Regions from separate parts of the Lysinibacillus fusiformis genome, predicted to be linked through region 2. Evidence: a T-box and tRNA genes for the amino acid it is inferred to sense, from the RefSeq annotation. Region 2 holds a T-box; the other holds one or more tRNA genes.
What was found. A T-box is a leader RNA that pairs with one kind of tRNA and senses whether it is charged. The one in region 2 lies ahead of ileS (isoleucine--tRNA ligase), so its partner is inferred to be a tRNA-Ile.

Region 1 (11,663 bases), 780 kb from region 2:
TCGGGATTTGCTGGTCTAACATAATCAACGCCCTCTCCTCAACATGTAATTTGGAAATTAATTTTCAAAATTATTAGGAAAGTAAACATCTCCTTTACTGCTAATAGCACGGCTTTTGATAAAAATAATTTGGTGTATGATATATATTTACATAGGGTTTATGGAATATATGAGTCGTTGCAGGCGAAAGTGGCGGGATTAACCATGTCCAGTTGCCTGTAACTTCTCTTTCTGCTGATTTTTCTGCTTCCTCAAACAATTTAAATTGCTGAGCCGCTGTATGGTGATCAACAATGCTCACACCATCTTCTTTAAATGAGTGAAGAACAGCAATATTAAGTTCCACTAATGCACGATCACGCCAAAGAGACGCTTGTTTGGTTGTATCAAGATTAAAAATTTCTGCAATAGCAGGTAGCATGTTATAGCGCTCATGATCTGCTAAATTGCGTGCACCGATTTCTGTTCCCATATACCAGCCATTAAATGGAGCAGCTTGAAAATCAATACCCGCCATTTGAAAACGCATACTCGAAATTATGGGTACGGCATACCATTTCATCCCTAACTTCTCCACATCCACTGACTCTGGATGGCGGATTGAGACCTCTACTATATATTCTTCAGGGATTACATACATTTTGGGAGCGCGATCATCCACCTGTATAATGAGTGGTAGCACATCAAAAGCCGTTCCTTTACCTTTCCATCCCAGAGATTTACATACTTTTGTAAACTCAATGGATTGCGAATCTCCAATAACGCCTGCTTCTGTTTCATAGCCTGCATAACGGATAAGTTGATGATTCCAAATCCTTACTCTATCTGAAGCAAACACTGTTATAGTTGGACGGATCTTCCCACAATTTGTTGCATAATCAATATGTTCTAGTAATTTTTGAAAAATATCCTGTTCATCTAAAACATCACGTGCATCTACCACATGCAGTGACTGCCAAAATAGACGTCCGATACATTTATTGCTATTACGCCATGCCACTCTTGCACCAAAAACTAGCTCCTCAGTTGTTGGGTAATATTCACCTGCATTTTCAACTTCCTGTAATCTATTCTTTAACCAAAGTTCTGATTTATTTTGTTCTGTCTGGTATAAACTTAAAAATTGCTGTATCTCCTGTATATTCATATCGATTCCTCCACTTATCCTCATATTAGAGGAACAAAACGACAAGCACCATGAAAATAGTACTTGAAAAAACATACATATTTTATATATGAAATAGTTTGTTCAAATTTAATCTGTAGATTCTCTTTCGTAAAGAGAATCTACATAGTGTTGAAAAACAAAACTAACAATAGAATTTTTGTGAAAGGTGAAAATGGTTTCCGTTGCAGGCTACTTGCTTTCCTGTGGGCGAGCGCCGAGCCGCTTCCTCCGCTCCCGCTCCGTGCAGGGGCTCGCCTGTCTCGCTATCCCACGGGAGTCAAGTAGCCCTCCACTCCAACCTACAAAATGTTTACTTTTTTAGCAAAGATTTTCAAATAAAGTGAAGGTCTTCACTACCCTTTATGAAGGGGTGTTGTCACTATTGCACATGGTTGATTGGAGTGGAGCCAGCGTCACAGATGAGACACTGGAGTGAACGCAGTGAGGGAAACGGCTCATCGGACATCTCTTGGAAAGGACGCTGACGGAACGGGAATCAACCCCTCGCCTTGCCAAAAGCTCTTTTTCTGCTATTGTCATGATCTTTTTTCAACAACATGAAAAAGGAGAATGTACTTAAAGGAAATAGAAAAAAGCATGTAACACACATCTGTGCTACATGCTTGATGACCCGTACGGGATTCGAACCCGTGTTACCGCCGTGAAAGGGCGGTGTCTTAACCACTTGACCAACGGGCCGTGGCTCCGAAGGCAGGACTCGAACCTGCGACAACCTGATTAACAGTCAGGTGCTACTACCAACTGAGCTACTTCGGAATAATGATGGGCCTAAATGGACTCGAACCATCGACCTCACGCTTATCAGGCGTGCGCTCTAACCAGCTGAGCTATAGGCCCATTTTGGAGCGGGTGATGAGAATCGAACTCACGACATCAGCTTGGAAGGCTGAGGTTTTACCATTAAACTACACCCGCAATAATGGTGGGTCAGGACGGAATCGAACCGCCGACACTTAGAGCTTCAATCTAATGCTCTACCAACTGAGCTACTGACCCGGAAAATGGAGGAGGTAGAGGGATTCGAACCCCCGCGCGGTGTTACCCGCCTGTCGGTTTTCAAGACCGATCCCTTCAGCCAGACTTGGGTATACCTCCAAAAATATTAAAATGGTGGAGCCTAGCGGGATCGAACCGCTGACCTCCTGCGTGCAAGGCAGGCGCTCTCCCAGCTGAGCTAAGGCCCCATTTTATCATGAAAGATGGTCGGAATGACAGGATTCGAACCTACGACCCCTTGGTCCCAAACCAAGTGCTCTACCAAGCTGAGCTACATTCCGTAAACGTGAATTTATTGGCGCGCCCGACAGGAGTCGAACCCATAACCTTCTGATCCGTAGTCAGACGCTCTATCCAATTGAGCTACGGGCGCATATTAATTAAAAAACGATGAGCCATGAAGGACTCGAACCTTCGACCCTCTGATTAAAAGTCAGATGCTCTACCAACTGAGCTAATGGCTCGTAAAATAAAAAATGGCTGGGGTACTAGGATTCGAACCTAGGCATGACGGAATCAAAATCCGTTGCCTTACCGCTTGGCTATACCCCAATTTTGAAATGGGGCGACTGATGGGAATCGAACCCACGAATGTCGGAACCACAATCCGATGCGTTAACCACTTCGCCACAATCGCCACTATAAAATAATAGCTATATATGAACGAGTACCTCAATACCTGGCAGGGGCAGTAGGAATCGAACCCACACCAAAGGTTTTGGAGACCTCTATTCTACCGTTGAACTATGCCCCTAAAATGGTGGAGGGGGACGGATTCGAACCGCCGAACCCTAAGGAGCGGATTTACAGTCCGCCGCGTTTAGCCACTTCGCTACCCCTCCAAGGGAATGGTGCCGGCGATAGGAGTCGAACCCACGACCTACTGATTACAAGTCAGTTGCTCTACCAACTGAGCTACACCGGCAATAATAATGGCGGTCCCGACCGGGATCGAACCGGCGATCTCCTGCGTGACAGGCAGGCATGTTAACCGCTACACCACGGGACCATAATGGTGGAGGATGACGGGCTCGAACCGCCGACCCTCTGCTTGTAAGGCAGATGCTCTCCCAGCTGAGCTAATCCTCCACAAAAAATAAGCGAAGCGATGTCCTACTCTCACAGGGGGAAACCCCCAACTACCATCGGCGCTAAAGAGCTTAACTTCCGTGTTCGGTATGGGAACGGGTGTGACCTCTTTGCCATCATCACTTCACTTATTCAGTTGAAAGACTTATTCTTTCAAAACTGGATAAACGTGCATTGAATGGTTCAAACGTTTTGGTTAAGTCCTCGATCGATTAGTATTCGTCAGCTCCATGTGTCACCACACTTCCACCTCGAACCTATCTACCTCATCGTCTTTGAGGGATCTTACTTACTTGCGTAATGGGAAATCTCATCTTGAGGGGGGCTTCATGCTTAGATGCTTTCAGCACTTATCCCGTCCACACATAGCTACCCAGCGATGCCTTTGGCAAGACAACTGGTACACCAGCGGTGTGTCCATCCCGGTCCTCTCGTACTAAGGACAGCTCCTCTCAAATTTCCTACGCCCACGACGGATAGGGACCGAACTGTCTCACGACGTTCTGAACCCAGCTCGCGTACCGCTTTAATGGGCGAACAGCCCAACCCTTGGGACCGACTACAGCCCCAGGATGCGATGAGCCGACATCGAGGTGCCAAACCTCCCCGTCGATGTGGACTCTTGGGGGAGATAAGCCTGTTATCCCCGGGGTAGCTTTTATCCGTTGAGCGATGGCCCTTCCATGCGGAACCACCGGATCACTAAGCCCGTCTTTCGACCCTGCTCGACTTGTAGGTCTCGCAGTCAAGCTCCCTTGTGCCTTTACACTCTACGAATGATTTCCAACCATTCTGAGGGAACCTTTGGGCGCCTCCGTTACCTTTTAGGAGGCGACCGCCCCAGTCAAACTGTCCGCCTGACACTGTCTCCTGCCCCGCTAAGGGGCATGGGTTAGAATTTCAATACAACCAGGGTAGTATCCCACCGACGCCTCCTTCGAAGCTGGCGCTCCGAGATCTCTGGCTCCTACCTATCCTGTACAAGTTGTACCAAAATTCAATATCAGGCTACAGTAAAGCTCCACGGGGTCTTTCCGTCCTGTCGCGGGTAACCTGCATCTTCACAGGTACTATAATTTCACCGAGTCTCTCGTTGAGACAGTGCCCAGATCGTTACGCCTTTCGTGCGGGTCGGAACTTACCCGACAAGGAATTTCGCTACCTTAGGACCGTTATAGTTACGGCCGCCGTTTACTGGGGCTTCAATTCGCAGCTTCGCTTGCGCTAACCACTCCTCTTAACCTTCCAGCACCGGGCAGGCGTCAGCCCCTATACGTCACCTTACGGTTTTGCAGAGACCTGTGTTTTTGCTAAACAGTCGCCTGGGCCTATTCACTGCGGCTCTCATGCGCTTGCACGCTCAAGAGCACCCCTTCTCCCGAAGTTACGGGGTCATTTTGCCGAGTTCCTTAACGAGAGTTCTCTCGCACACCTTAGGATTCTCTCCTCGACTACCTGTGTCGGTTTGCGGTACGGGCACCTCTCACCTCGATAGAGGCTTTTCTTGGCAGTGTGAAATCAGGAACTTCGTCCATACGGACTCGCCATCACAGCTCAACGTTACAGTGTGCGGATTTGCCTACACACACGCCTTACTGCTTGGACGCGCATATCCAACAGCGCGCTTACCCTATCCTACTGCGTCCCCCCATTTCTCAAACGGTGAGGAGGTGGTACAGGAATATCAACCTGTTGTCCATCGCCTACGCCTATCGGCCTCGGCTTAGGTCCCGACTAACCCTGAGCGGACGAGCCTTCCTCAGGAAACCTTAGTCATACGGTGGACGGGATTCTCACCCGTCTTTCGCTACTCATACCGGCATTCTCACTTCTAAGCGCTCCACCAGTCCTTCCGGTCTGACTTCAACGCACTTAGAACGCTCTCCTACCACTGACATCGTAGATGTCAATCCACAGCTTCGGTGAATCGTTTAGCCCCGATACATTTTCGGCGCAGCGTCACTCGACCAGTGAGCTATTACGCACTCTTTAAATGATGGCTGCTTCTAAGCCAACATCCTGGTTGTCTGTGCAACGCCACATCCTTTTCCACTTAACGATTACTTTGGGACCTTAGCTGGTGGTCTGGGCTGTTTCCCTTTTGACTACGGATCTTATCACTCGCAGTCTGACTCCCGTGTATAAATATCTGGCATTCGGAGTTTGTCTGAATTCGGTAAACCGGGATGGCCCCCTAGTCCAAACAGTGCTCTACCTCCAGTATTCTCATCACGAGGCTAGCCCTAAAGCTATTTCGGAGAGAACCAGCTATCTCCAAGTTCGATTGGAATTTCTCCGCTACCCACACCTCATCCCCGCACTTTTCAACGTGCGTGGGTTCGGGCCTCCAGTAAGTGTTACCTCACCTTCACCCTGGACATGGGTAGATCACCTGGTTTCGGGTCTACGACCACGTACTACTTCGCCCTATTCAGACTCGCTTTCGCTGCGGCTCCGCCTTCTAAAGCTTAACCTTGCACGTAATCGTAACTCGCCGGTTCATTCTACAAAAGGCACGCTATCACCCATTAACGGGCTCTAACTACTTGTAGGCACACGGTTTCAGGATCTCTTTCACTCCCCTTCCGGGGTGCTTTTCACCTTTCCCTCACGGTACTGGTTCACTATCGGTCACTAGGTAGTATTTAGCCTTGGGAGATGGTCCTCCCGGATTCCGACGGAATTTCACGTGTTCCGCCGTACTCAGGATCCACTCAGGAGAGAACGAACTTTCGACTACAGGGCTTTTACCTGCTCTGGCGGACCTTTCCAAGTCGCTTCATCTAACTCGCTCTTTTGTAACTCCGTATTGAGTGTCCTACAACCCCAAGAGGCAAGCCTCTTGGTTTGGGCTCTTCCCGTTTCGCTCGCCGCTACTCAGGGAATCGATTTTTCTTTCTCTTCCTCCAGGTACTTAGATGTTTCAGTTCCCTGGGTCTGCCTTCAAGACGCTATGTATTCACGTCAAGATACTACGCGATTAAACGTAGTGGGTTCCCCCATTCGGAAATCTCCGGATCAAAGCTCACTTACAGCTCCCCGAAGCATATCGGTGTTAGTGCCGTCCTTCTTCGGCTCCTAGTGCCAAGGCATTCGCCGTGCGCCCTTAATAACTTAACCAAGTTATTAAGCCTATAAAAAAACTTAAAAAAAAAATGTGTTTGTTACAATTTCAATGTCGTTTTATCCAGTTTTCAAAGAACAAGTTTTGAAGTGTTTCATTCAGAAGAATGAACCTTCAAAACTGAACGCAAAACGTAATCTTACAAACCCAAGGTTTGTATTCCGAAATAATCCTTAGAAAGGAGGTGATCCAGCCGCACCTTCCGATACGGCTACCTTGTTACGACTTCACCCCAATCATCTATCCCACCTTCGGCGGCTGGCTCCAAAAGGTTACCTCACCGACTTCGGGTGTTACAAACTCTCGTGGTGTGACGGGCGGTGTGTACAAGGCCCGGGAACGTATTCACCGCGGCATGCTGATCCGCGATTACTAGCGATTCCGGCTTCATGTAGGCGAGTTGCAGCCTACAATCCGAACTGAGAACGACTTTATCGGATTAGCTCCCTCTCGCGAGTTGGCAACCGTTTGTATCGTCCATTGTAGCACGTGTGTAGCCCAGGTCATAAGGGGCATGATGATTTGACGTCATCCCCACCTTCCTCCGGTTTGTCACCGGCAGTCACCTTAGAGTGCCCAACTAAATGATGGCAACTAAGATCAAGGGTTGCGCTCGTTGCGGGACTTAACCCAACATCTCACGACACGAGCTGACGACAACCATGCACCACCTGTCACCGTTGCCCCCGAAGGGGAAACCATATCTCTACAGTGGTCAACGGGATGTCAAGACCTGGTAAGGTTCTTCGCGTTGCTTCGAATTAAACCACATGCTCCACCGCTTGTGCGGGCCCCCGTCAATTCCTTTGAGTTTCAGTCTTGCGACCGTACTCCCCAGGCGGAGTGCTTAATGCGTTAGCTGCAGCACTAAGGGGCGGAAACCCCCTAACACTTAGCACTCATCGTTTACGGCGTGGACTACCAGGGTATCTAATCCTGTTTGCTCCCCACGCTTTCGCGCCTCAGTGTCAGTTACAGACCAGATAGTCGCCTTCGCCACTGGTGTTCCTCCAAATCTCTACGCATTTCACCGCTACACTTGGAATTCCACTATCCTCTTCTGCACTCAAGTCTCCCAGTTTCCAATGACCCTCCACGGTTGAGCCGTGGGCTTTCACATCAGACTTAAGAAACCACCTGCGCGCGCTTTACGCCCAATAATTCCGGACAACGCTTGCCACCTACGTATTACCGCGGCTGCTGGCACGTAGTTAGCCGTGGCTTTCTAATAAGGTACCGTCAAGGTACAGCCAGTTACTACTGTACTTGTTCTTCCCTTACAACAGAGTTTTACGAACCGAAATCCTTCTTCACTCACGCGGCGTTGCTCCATCAGGCTTTCGCCCATTGTGGAAGATTCCCTACTGCTGCCTCCCGTAGGAGTCTGGGCCGTGTCTCAGTCCCAGTGTGGCCGATCACCCTCTCAGGTCGGCTACGCATCGTCGCCTTGGTGAGCCGTTACCTCACCAACTAGCTAATGCGCCGCGGGCCCATCCTATAGCGACAGCCGAAACCGTCTTTCAGTGTTTCACCATGAGGTGAAACAAATTATTCGGTATTAGCCCCGGTTTCCCGGAGTTATCCCAAACTATAGGGTAGGTTGCCCACGTGTTACTCACCCGTCCGCCGCTAACGTCGAAGGAGCAAGCTCCTTCTCTGTTCGCTCGACTTGCATGTATTAGGCACGCCGCCAGCGTTCGTCCTGAGCCAGGATCAAACTCTCCATAAAAGAAATTTGATTAGCTCAAATTGTTTTGCTGGCATCAATTTTGATGTCCAAAATTTTTGTTTCGTTCACTCGCCGAAGCTAGCTACTTAAAACTTTATTGATTACGTTTTGCTTGTTCAGTTTTCAAGGTTCATGTTTTGCTTTGTTTTAGCGTGTCACCCTGGCGACTTTTATAATACTACACCCTTATTTTAAAAAGGTCAACACTTTTCAAGAAAAAAATTTAACTTTTTTATTATCAAAGAAAAACTTCCTATATTAATAACTGCAAAAAGGATGATTAAAAAAATCTACTCCATAAGCTAGTTCAATGTTATACCGCTAACTAAAAAATAATTTTATCATAATTTCCTACAAAAAAATAATAGATCTTTTTATAAAACAAAAAACTCGGTAGAGAAACCGAGTTTTTAAAATGGGAAAAAGAATGGGATGGCGATCATCATGACAATAAACATAACAATTTGTAATGGTACCCCTATTCTTACAAAATCCATAAATTTGTAGCCCCCTGCCGTCATTACCAATGCATTAGTAGGGGAAGCAATTGGCGTAGCAAACGCCATACTTGCTGCGACTGCTACTGCAATCATAAATGTTGTGGGACTAACCTCCATTGCAATGGCAGCACTCATGGCAATCGGTGCAAACAATACAGCAGTTGCCGTATTACTAATAAATTGACCAAAAATGGCTGTCAAAATATAAACGCCTATAAGCACGCCGTATGGTCCGAAATCACCTAAGGCATTAATAATACCATCGGATAAAATGGTCATGCCTCCTGTTTTTTCTAACGCTGTCGCCATTGGCAACATGGCAGCCACTAGCACAATACTTTCAAAATTCATATTGCTGTAGGCATCTTCCATGTTTCTCAAGCAGCCTGTTAAAATCATAAGTACGGCACCTATCATTACAGAAATTACAGCAGGGAAAATTTCAAATGCCATCAAAATAATCATGAACAACATAATAATCCCTGCAATTCCAGCTTTGCCTGTAGCTGCTGCTACACTTGCGTGTTCTTTCGGCTGCCCGACAACCACGACATCCTGAGTTTCTCTTGCTAATAAAAGAATTTCATCCCATGCTCCCTGAACTAATATTGCATCTCCAAATTTTAATTTGTGAGACACCATATCCTGAAGCTTATATCCACCCTTGCGATTAATGCCAATGATATTTAAATTATATTTTTCTCGGAATCCGAGAGAGCTAACCGTTTCATTGATAAAGCTCGAATTGGGTGTGAGCAATACCTCCGCAATGCCAAGATGCTTCGATACCAGTTCATCGGCTTCCCCTTCTACTAACCCTTGCATCTCAAGATGATAATCCTCAACAAAACGACGAATATCCTCTACCTCTCCTTGAACGTATAGCTCGTCCTTAGCATGAATGACACTAGTTGGGCCTGCCATTTCTTGATAAGTCATAGGTAGTAAATTAATACCCTCTTGTGATTTACGATGAATTTTCATCATACAGAGCATATACTTAGCTGGCAGTTTTAATTCTGCTAAAGAGGTTTCAATAATAGGTGACTCATCAGGAACAGAGATTTTAAATAGACGATTATTTAAGTCATATTGCTTAATAATTTTCTTTGGTGAAAGTTTATATCCTTCATTGGTTTGTGTACGGTTTTGATCCTTTGGTAATAGAACATTCCTTACAAGCACTAAATAGGTAATACCTGCAATCATCCCCACAATACCAATAGGGGTCACTTCAAAAAAGCCAAGCTTGTTATAGCCTCGATCAACCAATAACTGACTGACAATTAAATTGGTTGGTGATGCAATCAGTGTCATTAGACCAGAAAGACTTGCTACATAGGAGAGTGGTAGTAGAAATTTAGAAGGACTAACTTTCATACTAATCGCTATACTTACAACGATCGGCATCATTAATGCTACAGTACCTGTATTACTCATAAAAGCACCAACAGATCCTACAATAATAAGTAGTAGCACAAATAGCTTCAGCTCACTATTGCCCGACCATTTAAGCAAAAGTTGCCCTGCCATTCCTGCCAGGCCAGTGCGTAAAATTCCTGCACCTACGACAAATAACCCTGCAATCATTAAAACTACAGAGTTTGAAAAGCCAGCTAATGCCTCTGTTGGCGTTAGAATATCCATAATGACAAAAGCTAAAAGTGACACAATGGCTACAAGATCTGCTCGTATTTTATTGGTCACAAATGTGAAAATTGTTGCTCCTAAAATAAGAAATGTTAATGTAAGCTGCACACTCATGAATTCCTTTCTAACATTAATCATTAATAATTATTAACGACGAAAAAATTATACTCCATTGCTATTTTTATTATAGCTTACCCTGAGCCACATATGATAAAATTCACCATCTTTTCAAAATTAAAAAAGTGTGGCACGTAACCACACTTTTAAACTTTCTTTCATTATTTTAGATAAAGATGATGCTCTTTAATATAGTTGTAACAAGCAGTAGGCAAGAGGTATCTTGGTTCTCCCCCCATAGCAAATTCTTCACGAATATAGGTAGAGCTAATCTCCATCGCTAGCCCTTTATCTATAAGATGGAATCTTCCATCATCATTATTTCTTAAAATAGGGGAGCGACTAATGGTAGATAGCATATCGATGCCATGTCTTGCCATTACAATAAATTTATTTTCCGCTACTAATGCGTCGCCCTTTCTCCATAACCCTGCACCAATATCCACTAGTAAATCAGCACCCATTATAAAATGGACCTCATCTTCTGGGTTCTTTTCTCTAAAGTATTTCATGGTGTCATATGTGTAGATATTCCAGCCTTCTTGATCCATTTCATAGGAATCTGCTATAAAACGATCGTCTTTAGCAATGGCTAACTGAAGCATATTCCAACGATGTGTATCGGCTGTTTTGATGGTTTTATCTTTGCGTTTATTTGAACAAGGCAAAAAAATAACTTTATCTAACTTACAACGGTGCGCGACAGTGCTTGCTGTCCAAAGATGAACATTGGTAATAGGATCAAATGATGAACCATAAATGCCTATTCTCGCCATCGTCTCTACCTCCTACCAGCTACTTTTAAAATTTCGAATTCATTCCTTGTGAAACCTTTTCTTTTATTGATTGTATGCTTGCCATTTTATTGTCCCAACATGCTTGACTTAAATCGACTGGATATTCTTCAGGATTCATTGTTCGTTTGTATTCACACCACAGTAAATGTAAATTTTCCTTTACATATTTTTGTGTTTCTTGAATAGTTGGCTCCTCATAAACAAGATTTCCGTTTTCTACGATGCTTTCATGTAACTCCTTTGCCGTAAAATTCGTAACAAATTTACTAATATACGTATGAATAGGGTGGAACATTCTCAATCTTTCTTCTTGCTGTATGTTTTCACTATCTAATGCAATATAATCTCCTTCAGCATGACCATTCTCTGTATTAATAATACGGTAAACACGTTTACGTCCTGGGGTAGTTACTTTCTCAGGATTTGCTGAAATTTTAATGGTATCTACCATTTCTCCACTTTCGTTTTCTAT
Region 2 (11,663 bases):
GATTACTGGTCCTACCACGATTGGCGGCAAAATTTTCATGATCCACTTATAACCACTTTTCCAAATGATTAAGGATACAATTCCGTACGTAATGCCGACTGCCATTGCACCAATCATGGCATTGCCTGGGTTTACACTTGAGCCGTTTTCATTTAGTCCACCAGCAGCAAGTAAGATTGGTGCAATAAAGGCAAAGGAGGATCCTAAATAAGCTGGTACCTGAAATTTCGTAATTAGTAGGAAGAATAATGTAGCAATTCCGCTCGTTAAGAGGGCAATCGCTGGGCTTAGGCCTACTAACTGCGGCACTAAAATCGTTGATCCAAACATCGCAAACATATGCTGGAAACTTAATGTCACTAGCTGAAGCGGGGTCGGTTTATCCTTAATATCTAAAACTGCATTTGACATACTGTTTCCTCACTTTATTGTTCGTCTTCTTTGTAAATAATGACGCAATCTTCTCCGTCTACTTCTTGTAAATTGACTACGATGCGCTCAGAGCCAGAAGTTGGAACGTTTTTCCCTACATAGTCTGCTCTAATTGGTAGCTCTCGATGTCCTCTATCCACTAGAACGGCTAGTTGAATTTGTCCTGGTCTTCCTAGATCCATCACTGCATCTAGCGCTGCACGTACTGTTCGTCCTGTATAAAGTACATCATCCACTAAGATGATCTTTTGATTTTTCACTTGATACTCGATATCAACTTGTTCTACATGTGCTTGTTCATTTTCATGTTTTGTTGTTAAATCATCTCGGTAAAGTGTAATATCAAGTTCCCCTGTACGAATCGGTTTACCTTCAATTTTTTCAATTCGCTGTGCCAAACGTCTGGCTAGAAAGGCACCTCGTGTTTTAATGCCAACTAAAATACATTCATCGATTCCTTTATTACGTTCTATAATTTCATGGGCAATACGTGTTAATGCTCGTGTCATTGATGGGCCATCTAATAATTCATTTTGTGCCATATTCGTATCCTCCTCTCTTCAATCTATTGTCGGCCATGTGTCCATAAAAAAACCTCTCGAGGCGAATAGCCTGAGAGGGTTGTATACGTGTCGAAAAAGCATGTTGGAAAAATTTGCAGCACAAATTTTCACAACACTATCACATGTCCCTTCTCAGCCTCTCTGGACTGCTATTAAAGGTGAATATTTAGTTATGTTGTTCATTCACTGTCGTTAGTATAGACTTTCTTTTCGTATACGTCAATGCCTATTTCTTAAATCATTTAATAATTGTTCATAATCAGCAGGAAGTGGTGTTTCAAACTCCAAATATTCTCCAGATGAAGGATGATCGAATCCTAAAGTCGCTGCATGTAAAACTTGTCCACCAAAGTCGATTGTCTTTTTCGGACCATATTTTGGATCTCCAACAAGTGGGAAACCAATATAATTCATATGCACACGAATTTGGTGTGTACGTCCTGTTTCTAAACGACATTCCACAAGCGTATAGTCACCAAAACGTTCAATCACTTGGAAGTGTGTAACAGCATGTTTACCCTTATCAACGACTGCCTGTTTTTGTCGATCTTTTTGGTCACGTCCAATTGGCGCATCAATTGTTCCCTTATCATGTGCAATATGCCCGTGGACAAGGGCAATATATTTACGAGTAACCGTTTTATTAACTAACTGATTGACTAATGATTCATGGGCCGTATCGTTTTTAGCAACCATTAATAAGCCTGATGTATCTTTATCGATACGATGAACGATACCAGGTCGTAGCACACCATTAATCCCTGATAAATCTTGACAATGATACATTAATCCATTTACCAGTGTACCTCCCATATGGCCCGGTGCTGGATGTACCACCATACCCTTAGGTTTGTTCACAACAAGGACATCAGCATCCTCATACACGATATCTAAATCTAGGTTTTCTGCGACTACATCCAATTCTTCAACTTCTGGTACATCGATAGCAATGACGTCACCAGCTTTAACCTTATATTTTGCTTTCACAGCATCACCATTTACTTTGATGACTCCCTCACTAATCCAGTTCCCAACTTGCGTGCGGGACCACTCTGATTGTAAGCTTGAAAGTGCCTTATCAATGCGCTCTCCTTGTTGCTGTTCTTCGATTGTATATGTTACTTGCGTCATTGTTTCACCTGTTTCTTCTCTTTTTTATCTTCCATAATTAAGCCAATCATCAGCACGACAACTGCTATTGTTAATGCAGCATCTGCGACATTAAAAATAGGGAAATCATAATTAATAATTGGAATTAAAACATCTACAAAATCGACCACTTCTCCTCTAAATAGACGGTCAATAAAGTTTCCTACTGCACCACCAAGCAAGAGCATTAAGCCCACTTGAAAAACAGGCTTTCCTTTTGCTTCTTTATGATAGAAATAGACAATCGCACAGATAACAGCAACTGTCACAATACTAAACAACCACATTTGCCCCTCTAGCATTCCCCAGGCTGCCCCTCTATTTCGATGAGACAAAATACCAAACCATGGGTCCCATACAGCAATGCGTTCAGCATATTCCATATTTTTCACAATTAGCCATTTTGTCCATTGGTCCAATAAAACGACAAAAGCAGCTAATCCATAATATTTATACACAGACATTCCTCCGTTCACTCAACATCTTACCTATTCTACCATAACAGCACCATTCACAATAACTAATATCATATCAAAATATGGCGGATATCCAATCTCTTTGCGGGAATATAAAAAAGCTATTCCTATTACGTTTAAGCAATAGAAATAGCTATAAGTTATTGGGTTATACGGTTTCAGATTCCTTTGAATGCACTCGCTTCATGAAGTCATTGACATCAGCAGGAACTTTACGATCTAGTAATGACACGATAATAACAGATAAGAAGCCCACAGGCACCGTCACAATACCTGGAATTTTAAACTGTAAGAAGCTTGGTAACGTTCCTGGTAAAAAGATCATCCACATAGATACGCCAAGTCCAATTAGTAATCCTGCAATAGCTCCCTTTTCTGTCATGCCTCTCCACCAAATACCTAATATAAATATTGGCGTGAATGTACTTGCTGCGACAGTAAAGGCGAGCGCCACTAAATGGCCAATGGATGCATCCTTTACAAGTAATCCCAATGCTCCATATAAAATACCTAATAATACAATGGCCACTTTCCCTGCAATAACACGTTGTTTTTGTGTAATATCCTTTTTCATGATGTTGGCATATAAATCATGAGCTAGTGCGCCTGAGCTTGTAATAAACAGTCCTGAAAGATTGGAGAAAATAGCTGCAAATGCTCCTGCTATGACTAATCCAAGTAGCCATTTGCCACCTAGTGCAAGGGCTGTAGTAGGAATCACCATATTATTTCCACCTAGCACTAAATCGCGCATAACTTCCTCACTAGCTGTTCCAGAAATGAAAATAGATCGACCTACAACACCTAAATAAACAGCTAATAGGAAGAACGCACTTGCAATCCCAATGGCCATGAGTGCAGATTTACGGGCTGCTTTAGCACTCGGATTTGTATAAAATCGTAATAAGATATGAGGAAGTCCAATTGTTCCTAGCGCTAGCCCAATTGTCATACTAATTGTTTGCCAGAATGTTGGGAAATAGAAGCCCGTGCCTGTCCAAGCAGCACCATCAAAGTTTATATCATTGCCATCTAAGGCATACGGTGAAGTGCCTGTGATTGGACCACTAAATGAATGGATGGCTGCTAAAATTTTATCGTAATGTAAACCACCATAAACCGCTGCAATTAACATCACGATAAACGCACCAAGACGAATCCATAACTCTAATGCTTGGTTGATGGTTGTCCCTTTCATACCACCAATTCCTACATAAAAAATCATAACAACACAAGTAAAAATAATGCCAAATTCATAAGAAGTACCAAAAAACATACTTAAAATTTGTGCAGCACCTAATAGTTGGGGAGCTGCATAAAAGCCGGAAATAGCTAAAACCACCGCCACCGCTACAAGCCGTGCTCGTTTACTGTGAAAACGATAGCCTAAAAAATCTGCAACGGTAAATGCACCAAAGCGTCTTAAAGGACCCGCCACAAAAATCGCTAATAATGTTAACCCAATGGAGAAGCAAAAAGCATAATAAGCACCATCATATCCAAGTTGAAATGTTAAACCTGCGATGCCCAGGAATGTTGCTGCACTTAAGTAATCCCCACCAATGGCAGAACCATTTGTAAACCATCCGAAGCTTCTGCCACCTACAAAGAAATCCGATGCGGTTGCATTTCTTTTTGTTAAATACGTAATGTATACAATCGTTCCCATCAAAGCAATGGTCATTAACATCTTTGGTTCTAATAGAGCTTCCATCATTCAACATTTCCCCCTTTATTCCAACTACTTATTTGCTATATCGTATTTTTTTAGTCGTTTCTCGTACATAGCAGTGTGAACATATGCAATAATAAATGCCATAGCCATCATCACAATTGTTGTCACAAACCATGTGACTGTCATACCACCCCAGATCCTCTTGAATGCAAATGCTGGCGCAAACCAATTCATAATAGGGATACTAAAAATCACAATAAAGTAAAATATCGATAAACCTAAACCTGTTTTAAATTCATCTTTCATAATTTTGTTTGTTGTTGCATCTAAAGGTGGTAGATCTTTCACATCAACTGTTCCTGCTTCTACATAGTCATAATCATGACTGCCTACTTCCGCCATAAGCCAACTCCCCCTTTTCGTATCAGTAAATAATTGTCTGAAATTTCAAATTATTATTCACTACAATTATTCTATTCTATTTCAACTTCAATATAGATATAAAATTTTGCTGTATTAGTACAAAAAATTGCTATTTTAAGTTAAAATATTTTTATCTTTTTATTCGTAGGAGGCTGGTAGCATTTTAAAGGTGGTATGGTATATGGAAAGCTCATTTGACAAGCAGCAAATGAGTGAATGGTTAAAAGAGGTTTTACCAAACGCTTTAGAGGAATGTAAAATGCCTAAGCCAGAAGATGAGGTCATTATTGTCTATGAAGTAAACCGGTTATTTGATTGGGTAAAAATTAATCGCTTAAAAAGAAACTATCCTAATAGTATAATTGTCCCGTTTGTTACAGAACACCTCACCTACTCGACTGGTATAGCAATTGAATTAGTTTTACCTGCACTTCTCATAAAACCATTACAAAAATCAAAATTTTTACGAATCGTAAAAAAACTGTACACATCCTATCAGGAAAAAAAAGCAAGTACACTCACAATGCTTGAGCTATCACAACAAGTATCCCAACAACATACCTCTCCGTTCAGGGAAGCATTTTTAAAACGTCTGATCCGTGGAGAAATTGACGATGAACAAGAAATTATACAATCCGCATCATTTTTATCGACAAGCTGTATTCCTAATATTGTATTTTTAATTCAGGGCTATATTGATGGAGATGATAAGAGGGCTATCCCACATGATGCGAGTAGTAGTATTACAACCGTTTTTCGCCAATACTTTGCTGACAAGGCCCCATTATCCTTTTTACATTTTGAACGCTATTTACTACTTCTTATGCGAATTCCGTCTGAGTACAACTCTTTTAAACATTGGGCAGAGGGTGAAGCCTGTCTATTAGAGGTGATCGAGACACTAAAAAAGGACCACTCTATTCATCTATTTATGGGGATTGGTGGTGTATTTCAGGATGCTATGCATGTGAAGGAATCCTATAGTCAGGCTAGAAAAGCACGTAGAAAACCACCTATCCATAACATTCACATCAGGTATTACGAAGATTTAACAAAGCATGAGCAGCTTCAAAAAGCTATTCAGTATATTGAAGAACATTATGACGAACAGCTGACCATACGTGATGTTGCAAAATATATTAGCTTTAGCCCAACTCATTTTAGTAGACTATTTAAAAAAGAAACGGGTCGCAATTTCGTTGACTATGTTGCTTATACGCGCATTATCAAAACCTTACCTTTTTTACGCAAGTACGACTACACCGTAGAAAAAATCTCCTCCACCTGTGGCTTTAATACACCAAATTACTATAGTTTAACCTTTAAAAAATATGTAGGAATCTCTCCAACAGACTACCGCAATACGACAGAAATTTTATTTAAATAATTTAGAAAGAATCTGCAAAAACCTCATGAAAAAAAGCAAGCCCCCATCAAGGAGACTTGCTTATCATCTACATGAGAATGCAGATTCTTATTTTGCATAGATTACACGTAATATTTTTCTACAACTTCTGCACAGCGAGCGCATACTGTAGGTTGTGCCTCATTTGCACCAACTGTTTCAGAAATTGACCAGCAACGCTCACATTTCTCACCTGTCGCCTTCTCAACAACAATGGAAACATGCTCAAGTGCTAAAGCTTCAGCAGGCGCTTCTTCTATGGCAGCTACCTCGAAAGCTGAAACGATGGAAAGTTGTGCAAAGTCAATGTTGGCATCGTTCAATAATGCGACAATGTCCTCTTTTGCATAGACAGTCACTTTTGCTTCAAGTGATTTACCAATTGTTTTCGCATTACGTGCTTCCTCTAATGCTTTTAAAATATCATCGCGTACATCAATAATTTTTTCCCATTTTGTGCGTAGGCTGTCAAAATTCGCTTGAACATCTACCTCTGGGAAGTCCGTTAATTGAACAGAAGCCTCTTCTACAATACCTTGAGCATTTAGGTAAGACCACATTTCATCTGTTGTATGTGGGATAACTGGTGTCATGATTTTAACCAATGTCATTAATGTATCATAAATAACTGTTTGCATCGCACGACGATCTTTATTGTCATGACCCTCAATATAGACAACGTCTTTTGCAATATCCAGATAGAATGAAGATAACTCTACAGCAACAAAATTATTGACTACATGATAGACAGCAGCAAAATCATAGCGATCATATGCAGCACGTACAGTTTTTAAGACATCTTGTAAGCGCATATACACATATTGATCCATTTCACGAAGCTCTGCATAAGCTACACGATCTTTCTTAGGATCGAAATCAGCAATATTACCGTGTAAGAAACGGAATGTATTACGAATTTTACGATACACTTCAGATACTTGCTTTAACATATCCATAGAAATGCGCACATCTGCTGTATAGTCAACAGAAGCAACCCATAAACGAAGAATGTCTGCGCCATACTGATCCATTACTTTTTGTGGGATAATTACATTCCCTAATGATTTACTCATTTTACGTCCTTCACCATCAAGAACGAAACCATGTGTTAAAAGTCCTTTATATGGTGCATAGCCGTTAATCGCTACAGATGTAATAAGAGATGAATTAAACCAACCACGGTGTTGGTCAGAGCCCTCTAAATAGAGATCAGCTGGATATTTCATGCCACGTTCTACGAGTACACCTTGGTGTGATGAACCTGAGTCGAACCATACGTCCATAATATCATTTTCTTTTGTGAATTCACCGTTCGGGCTTCCTGGATGTGTAAAGCCTTCTGGCAATAATTCTTTTGCTGTTTTTTGGAACCAAATATTTGATCCATGCTCACGGAATAATGCTGAGACATGACTAATTGTTTCAGGTGTAATAATTGGTTCACCATTTTCAGCATAGAAAATCGGAATCGGCACACCCCAAGCACGTTGACGTGAAATTACCCAGTCTCCACGATCACGAATCATATTATAAAGACGCGTTTCTCCCCAAGCTGGTGTAAATGCTGTTGCTTTTACAGCCTCTAATAACTCTCCACGGAATGCTTCAACGGATGCAAACCATTGAGGTGTCGCACGATAAATAACAGGCTTTTTCGTACGCCAGTCATGTGGGTATGAGTGCGTAAAGAAATCAAGCTTTTCTAACGCTTCTACTTCTTTTAGTTTTTCTGTTACTAGTTTATTCGCATCATTATAAAACACGCCTTCAAAGCCTGGTGCTTCATCTGTATAACAGCCACTATTATCAAGAGGGCTAAGAATACCTAAACCATACTGTTTACCAATATGATAATCGTCTTCCCCGTGTCCTGGTGCTGTATGAACACAACCAGTACCCGCTTCAGCTGTTACGTGTTCACCTACCATAATAAGAGATTCACGATCATAGAATGGATGCTGTGCTACAATACGATCTAGTGCCTCACCTTTAACTTCCTGTACAACCTCATAGTCTTCCCATCCAAGCGTATTTGCCACTGGCTCTAATAATTCTTTGGCAATGATGAATTTTTTATTAGCCACCGCAACTACGACATAGACAAATTCAGGATTCAAAGAAATCCCTAAGTTTGCTGGTAATGTCCAAGGTGTTGTTGTCCAAATAATAAATTTTGCGTCTGCTGGTACAACACCTTTTGCATCCTTAATAGCAAAGCTTACATAAATGGATGGTGATTTGATGTCCTTATATTCAATTTCAGCTTCCGCTAGAGCAGATTCAGAAGATGGTGACCAATAAACTGGTTTTAATCCTTTATAGATATAACCTTTTTCGGCCATTTTACCAAATACCTCAATTTGACGTGCTTCAAACTCAGGCTTCAACGTAATATAAGGATTTTCCCAATCCCCACGAATGCCTAATCGACGGAATTGTGTACGTTGATTGTCAATTTGCTCATAAGCATACTCTTCACAAAGTTGGCGGAATGCTGCAACTGACATTTCTTTACGCTTTACACCTTTGTTCGTCAATGCTTGCTCAATTGGTAAACCATGTGTATCCCAACCTGGAATATAATTTACATGGTAGCCAGTCATAGAACGATGACGTGTAATCATATCCTTCAATACTTTATTTAAAGCATGGCCGATGTGGATATCACCATTGGCATATGGTGGGCCATCATGTAGAACAAATTCTGGGCGATCTTCCGTACGCTCCATTTGTAATTTGTTAATATCCATAGCATTCCATTTTTCTTGCATTTTTGGCTCATTTGCCGGTAAGTTTCCACGCATTGGGAAATCTGTTTTTGGCATTAATAAAGTATCTTTGTATTCAACCATTAAAATTCCTCCTTTATTTTACATAAACAGGTAGACATTCTTCTCATACGACAGTTATTGGCAAACTTATCTAAAACGATTCGGGAACAAACAAAAAAAGCCCTCAATCCCACTAAGGGACGAGAAGCTTCTACTCGCGGTACCACCCTACTTGTAGCACAAAAAAATTGCACTACCTCTTAAAAGCACATTTAACGTCGTGCATCACGAAATAACCTACTTTTTTCAGTTATTTAGCTCAGAAGTGATGTTCAATGCTAGTTGTATGTTTGGGCTCTCACTGTCCCCAAATCGCTTAACAACGCCTAACAAATACTGTCTTCGTCTCTGCTTTTATGCATATCTGTTCAAAATAATTACTATTACAAAGTATATGAAATTCAAACAATCGCGTCAAGTTTCATTTGTCAATTGCAACAATTAAAAAGAAAAGTTAAATATCTTCAGAATCCTGTGCTTCCTCAACAGATGCTTGAATTTCTGTTAAATCAATATCATATTGCAGCAAATGATCCCAGTCATCTGCATTAAGTAAATCAAGCTGTGCTTCTACAAGCATCTTGAAACGATTACGGAATACCTTAGATTGCTTTTTAAGCTCATCAATTTCAATCGTCACCTTACGAGCCTTCGTCAAAGCTTCATTGACAATTCGATCAGCATTTTTTTCAGCTTCTTTTACAATGAGCTTCGCCTCTTTTTGAGAGTTTCTTCGCACTTCATCAGCCGCTTCTTGTGCAACGACAATAGACTTCTGCAAAGTTTCTTCTAAGGAGTTAAAATGTCTCGCTTGTTCTAAGGCCATCTCTAATTGTTTATCAACTTCTTTTTTTTCACGAAGCAGAATTTCATAGTCTTTAATAATCTGATCTAAAAATTCATTTACTTCATCTTCAGCATAGCCTCTGAAGGCTTTTGTAAACTCCTTATTATGTATATCAATAGGTGATAATGGCATACAATCCTTCTCTCCTTTACATGTACATTCGTAATTCCTATTATACAATTGTTCCGACAACTTAGCAGTAAAAATTAATGAAATTTACTTCACTTTCAGCTTTTTTGGGCCAATCGACCGACTTGTAGACGGATTTTATCTTTTTTTGTTCGGCCTTCAGTCATAATAATTTTCACACGACCACTTCCTCGTATCGATAAAATATCTCCCTCTTGTAATTCAAAAGCAACTGTGTCTCGTTCTGTCCAATTAACACGTACTTTTTTCCCAGTAATGAAAGCTTGAGCTTTTTGGCGTGATACATTTAAGACAGTCGCAATAATTACATCTAAACGCATCGAAGATACCGTATGAGATTCCTCCAACCATTCTTCCTCATTTACAATAAGGGAATCCGGTTCTTTTAAAGACTCAATATGCACCTTTACTTTACCAATACCCGTTAAATGTAAACGAACATATTCTGCTACCTCCTGAGCTACAATGAATTGCACCTGGTAATCATTAACTCGAATATCGCCAAATTTACCACGGTTTAAACCTAATGATAGCAATGCACCTAAAACATCAGGATGTCGTAATTGAACAAATTTCACAGGATATTGAATCGTAAATGCCACCAACTGAAAGTCTTCTTCTGTCGCTTCATAGTAAGTAGGAAAAATGAGCATACGCTGCCTTTCTGCTCCATCAAATAAACCTGTGCATGCCGTTTTCAGCGTATCATCCTGCCCGATAATAGAGGTCACAATAAAACGTTGTCTTGGATCAAGAAAATCTGTCAGCTTAGGCGCATAACGATCTTCCACCTCACGTTGCCAACTTATTACCTGTTCAATAAAGGGTTGTTCTTCTTTTCGAAAATGCTGGATTAAGTGTTCCATCTTGTTGTCTCCTCTTTCACTAGTTCCGTTTTGCTTTGTTAGTTGGAAACTTAGTATTCCCAATTAATGACGTTTGGACATCATTGTTTTAAAAATTTTTTATTAGTCGCTTTAGTAGCGGAGTAATTCTTTTTTACTTGATACTTCGTGTTGCATCAAAATAAATAAAAAATCCCCACTAAAACGTGAGGATTTACTTCTAAGCGAACATAAAATATATTTTCTGAATGACTATATAAAGCCCTCTTTCTATAAAATTCAGCATAAAGATGGCCACAATTGGAGAAATATCAATCATACCAAGCGGCGGAATAAACTTCCTAAAAATCCCTAAATATGGCTCACATACTTTTTCAAGCATTCGACCAATGGCTGAATTTTGAGCGGCAGGCACCCAAGACATTAAGATATATGCAATTAGCATAAATGAATAAATCTTAAATGCTAATGATACATAACTAAGTATTAAAAGAAAAGTCATATAAACTACAATCCTCGCTATTAATTATCGTCTAAAATAAAGTTTGTAATTTCACCAGTCACTTCTACATTATCTGGCGTACACAGGAAAATATCCTTACCGATACGTTGAATATCCCCAGCAAGAGCATAGACTGTGCCACTTAAAAAATCAATAATGCGTTTACCTTGCTCTCGTTCAATACGTTGTAAATTAACGATTGTTGCACGCTTATTTTTTAAATGCTCTGCGATATCCTGTGCTTCTGCATAAACTCTGGGTTCTATTAAAACAACTTTTGCTCCCTTAGAACTCATAGCTGCCTGCAAACTGACAATGTTATTAGGAGTTGCTGAACTTTGTGGCACAATTTCATGAATAGGTGC

Region 1: it has a tRNA-Ile gene. The T-box ahead of ileS (isoleucine--tRNA ligase) is inferred to sense a tRNA for this amino acid. The anticodon was not compared.

The regions. Positions count from the first base shown of each region.
Region 1 is NZ_CP070490.1:2,077,501-2,089,163, reverse strand. It holds gene JTI58_RS10290 (hypothetical protein) at 1-22, opposite strand, end outside; gene JTI58_RS10285 (nitric oxide synthase oxygenase) at 101-1,147, opposite strand; tRNA gene JTI58_RS10280 (tRNA-Glu) at 1,796-1,867, opposite strand; tRNA gene JTI58_RS10275 (tRNA-Asn) at 1,869-1,945, opposite strand; tRNA gene JTI58_RS10270 (tRNA-Ile) at 1,953-2,026, opposite strand; tRNA gene JTI58_RS10265 (tRNA-Gly) at 2,031-2,104, opposite strand; tRNA gene JTI58_RS10260 (tRNA-Phe) at 2,110-2,185, opposite strand; tRNA gene JTI58_RS10255 (tRNA-Ser) at 2,192-2,284, opposite strand; tRNA gene JTI58_RS10250 (tRNA-Ala) at 2,298-2,373, opposite strand; tRNA gene JTI58_RS10245 (tRNA-Pro) at 2,390-2,466, opposite strand; tRNA gene JTI58_RS10240 (tRNA-Arg) at 2,482-2,558, opposite strand; tRNA gene JTI58_RS10235 (tRNA-Lys) at 2,577-2,649, opposite strand; tRNA gene JTI58_RS10230 (tRNA-Gln) at 2,663-2,737, opposite strand; tRNA gene JTI58_RS10225 (tRNA-His) at 2,747-2,822, opposite strand; tRNA gene JTI58_RS10220 (tRNA-Trp) at 2,866-2,939, opposite strand; tRNA gene JTI58_RS10215 (tRNA-Tyr) at 2,944-3,027, opposite strand; tRNA gene JTI58_RS10210 (tRNA-Thr) at 3,035-3,110, opposite strand; tRNA gene JTI58_RS10205 (tRNA-Asp) at 3,119-3,194, opposite strand; tRNA gene JTI58_RS10200 (tRNA-Val) at 3,199-3,274, opposite strand; rRNA gene rrf (5S ribosomal RNA) at 3,286-3,401, opposite strand; rRNA gene JTI58_RS10190 (23S ribosomal RNA) at 3,467-6,394, opposite strand; rRNA gene JTI58_RS10185 (16S ribosomal RNA) at 6,576-8,127, opposite strand; gene JTI58_RS10180 (SLC13 family permease) at 8,538-10,391, opposite strand; gene nadD (nicotinate-nucleotide adenylyltransferase) at 10,556-11,170, opposite strand; gene JTI58_RS10170 (nicotinate phosphoribosyltransferase) at 11,196-11,663, opposite strand, start outside.
Region 2 is NZ_CP070490.1:2,855,007-2,866,669, reverse strand. It holds gene JTI58_RS13940 (uracil-xanthine permease family protein) at 1-411, opposite strand, end outside; gene pyrR (bifunctional pyr operon transcriptional regulator/uracil phosphoribosyltransferase PyrR) at 426-974, opposite strand; gene JTI58_RS13930 (RluA family pseudouridine synthase) at 1,215-2,126, opposite strand; gene lspA (signal peptidase II) at 2,123-2,602, opposite strand; gene JTI58_RS13920 (sodium/solute symporter) at 2,769-4,337, opposite strand; gene JTI58_RS13915 (DUF485 domain-containing protein) at 4,362-4,697, opposite strand; gene JTI58_RS13910 (helix-turn-helix domain-containing protein) at 4,900-6,105, shown strand; gene ileS (isoleucine--tRNA ligase) at 6,207-8,975, opposite strand; T-box leader at 9,088-9,312, opposite strand; gene JTI58_RS13900 (DivIVA domain-containing protein) at 9,409-9,933, opposite strand; gene JTI58_RS13895 (YlmH family RNA-binding protein) at 10,029-10,817, opposite strand; gene JTI58_RS13890 (YggT family protein) at 11,017-11,298, opposite strand; gene JTI58_RS13885 (cell division protein SepF) at 11,319-11,663, opposite strand, start outside.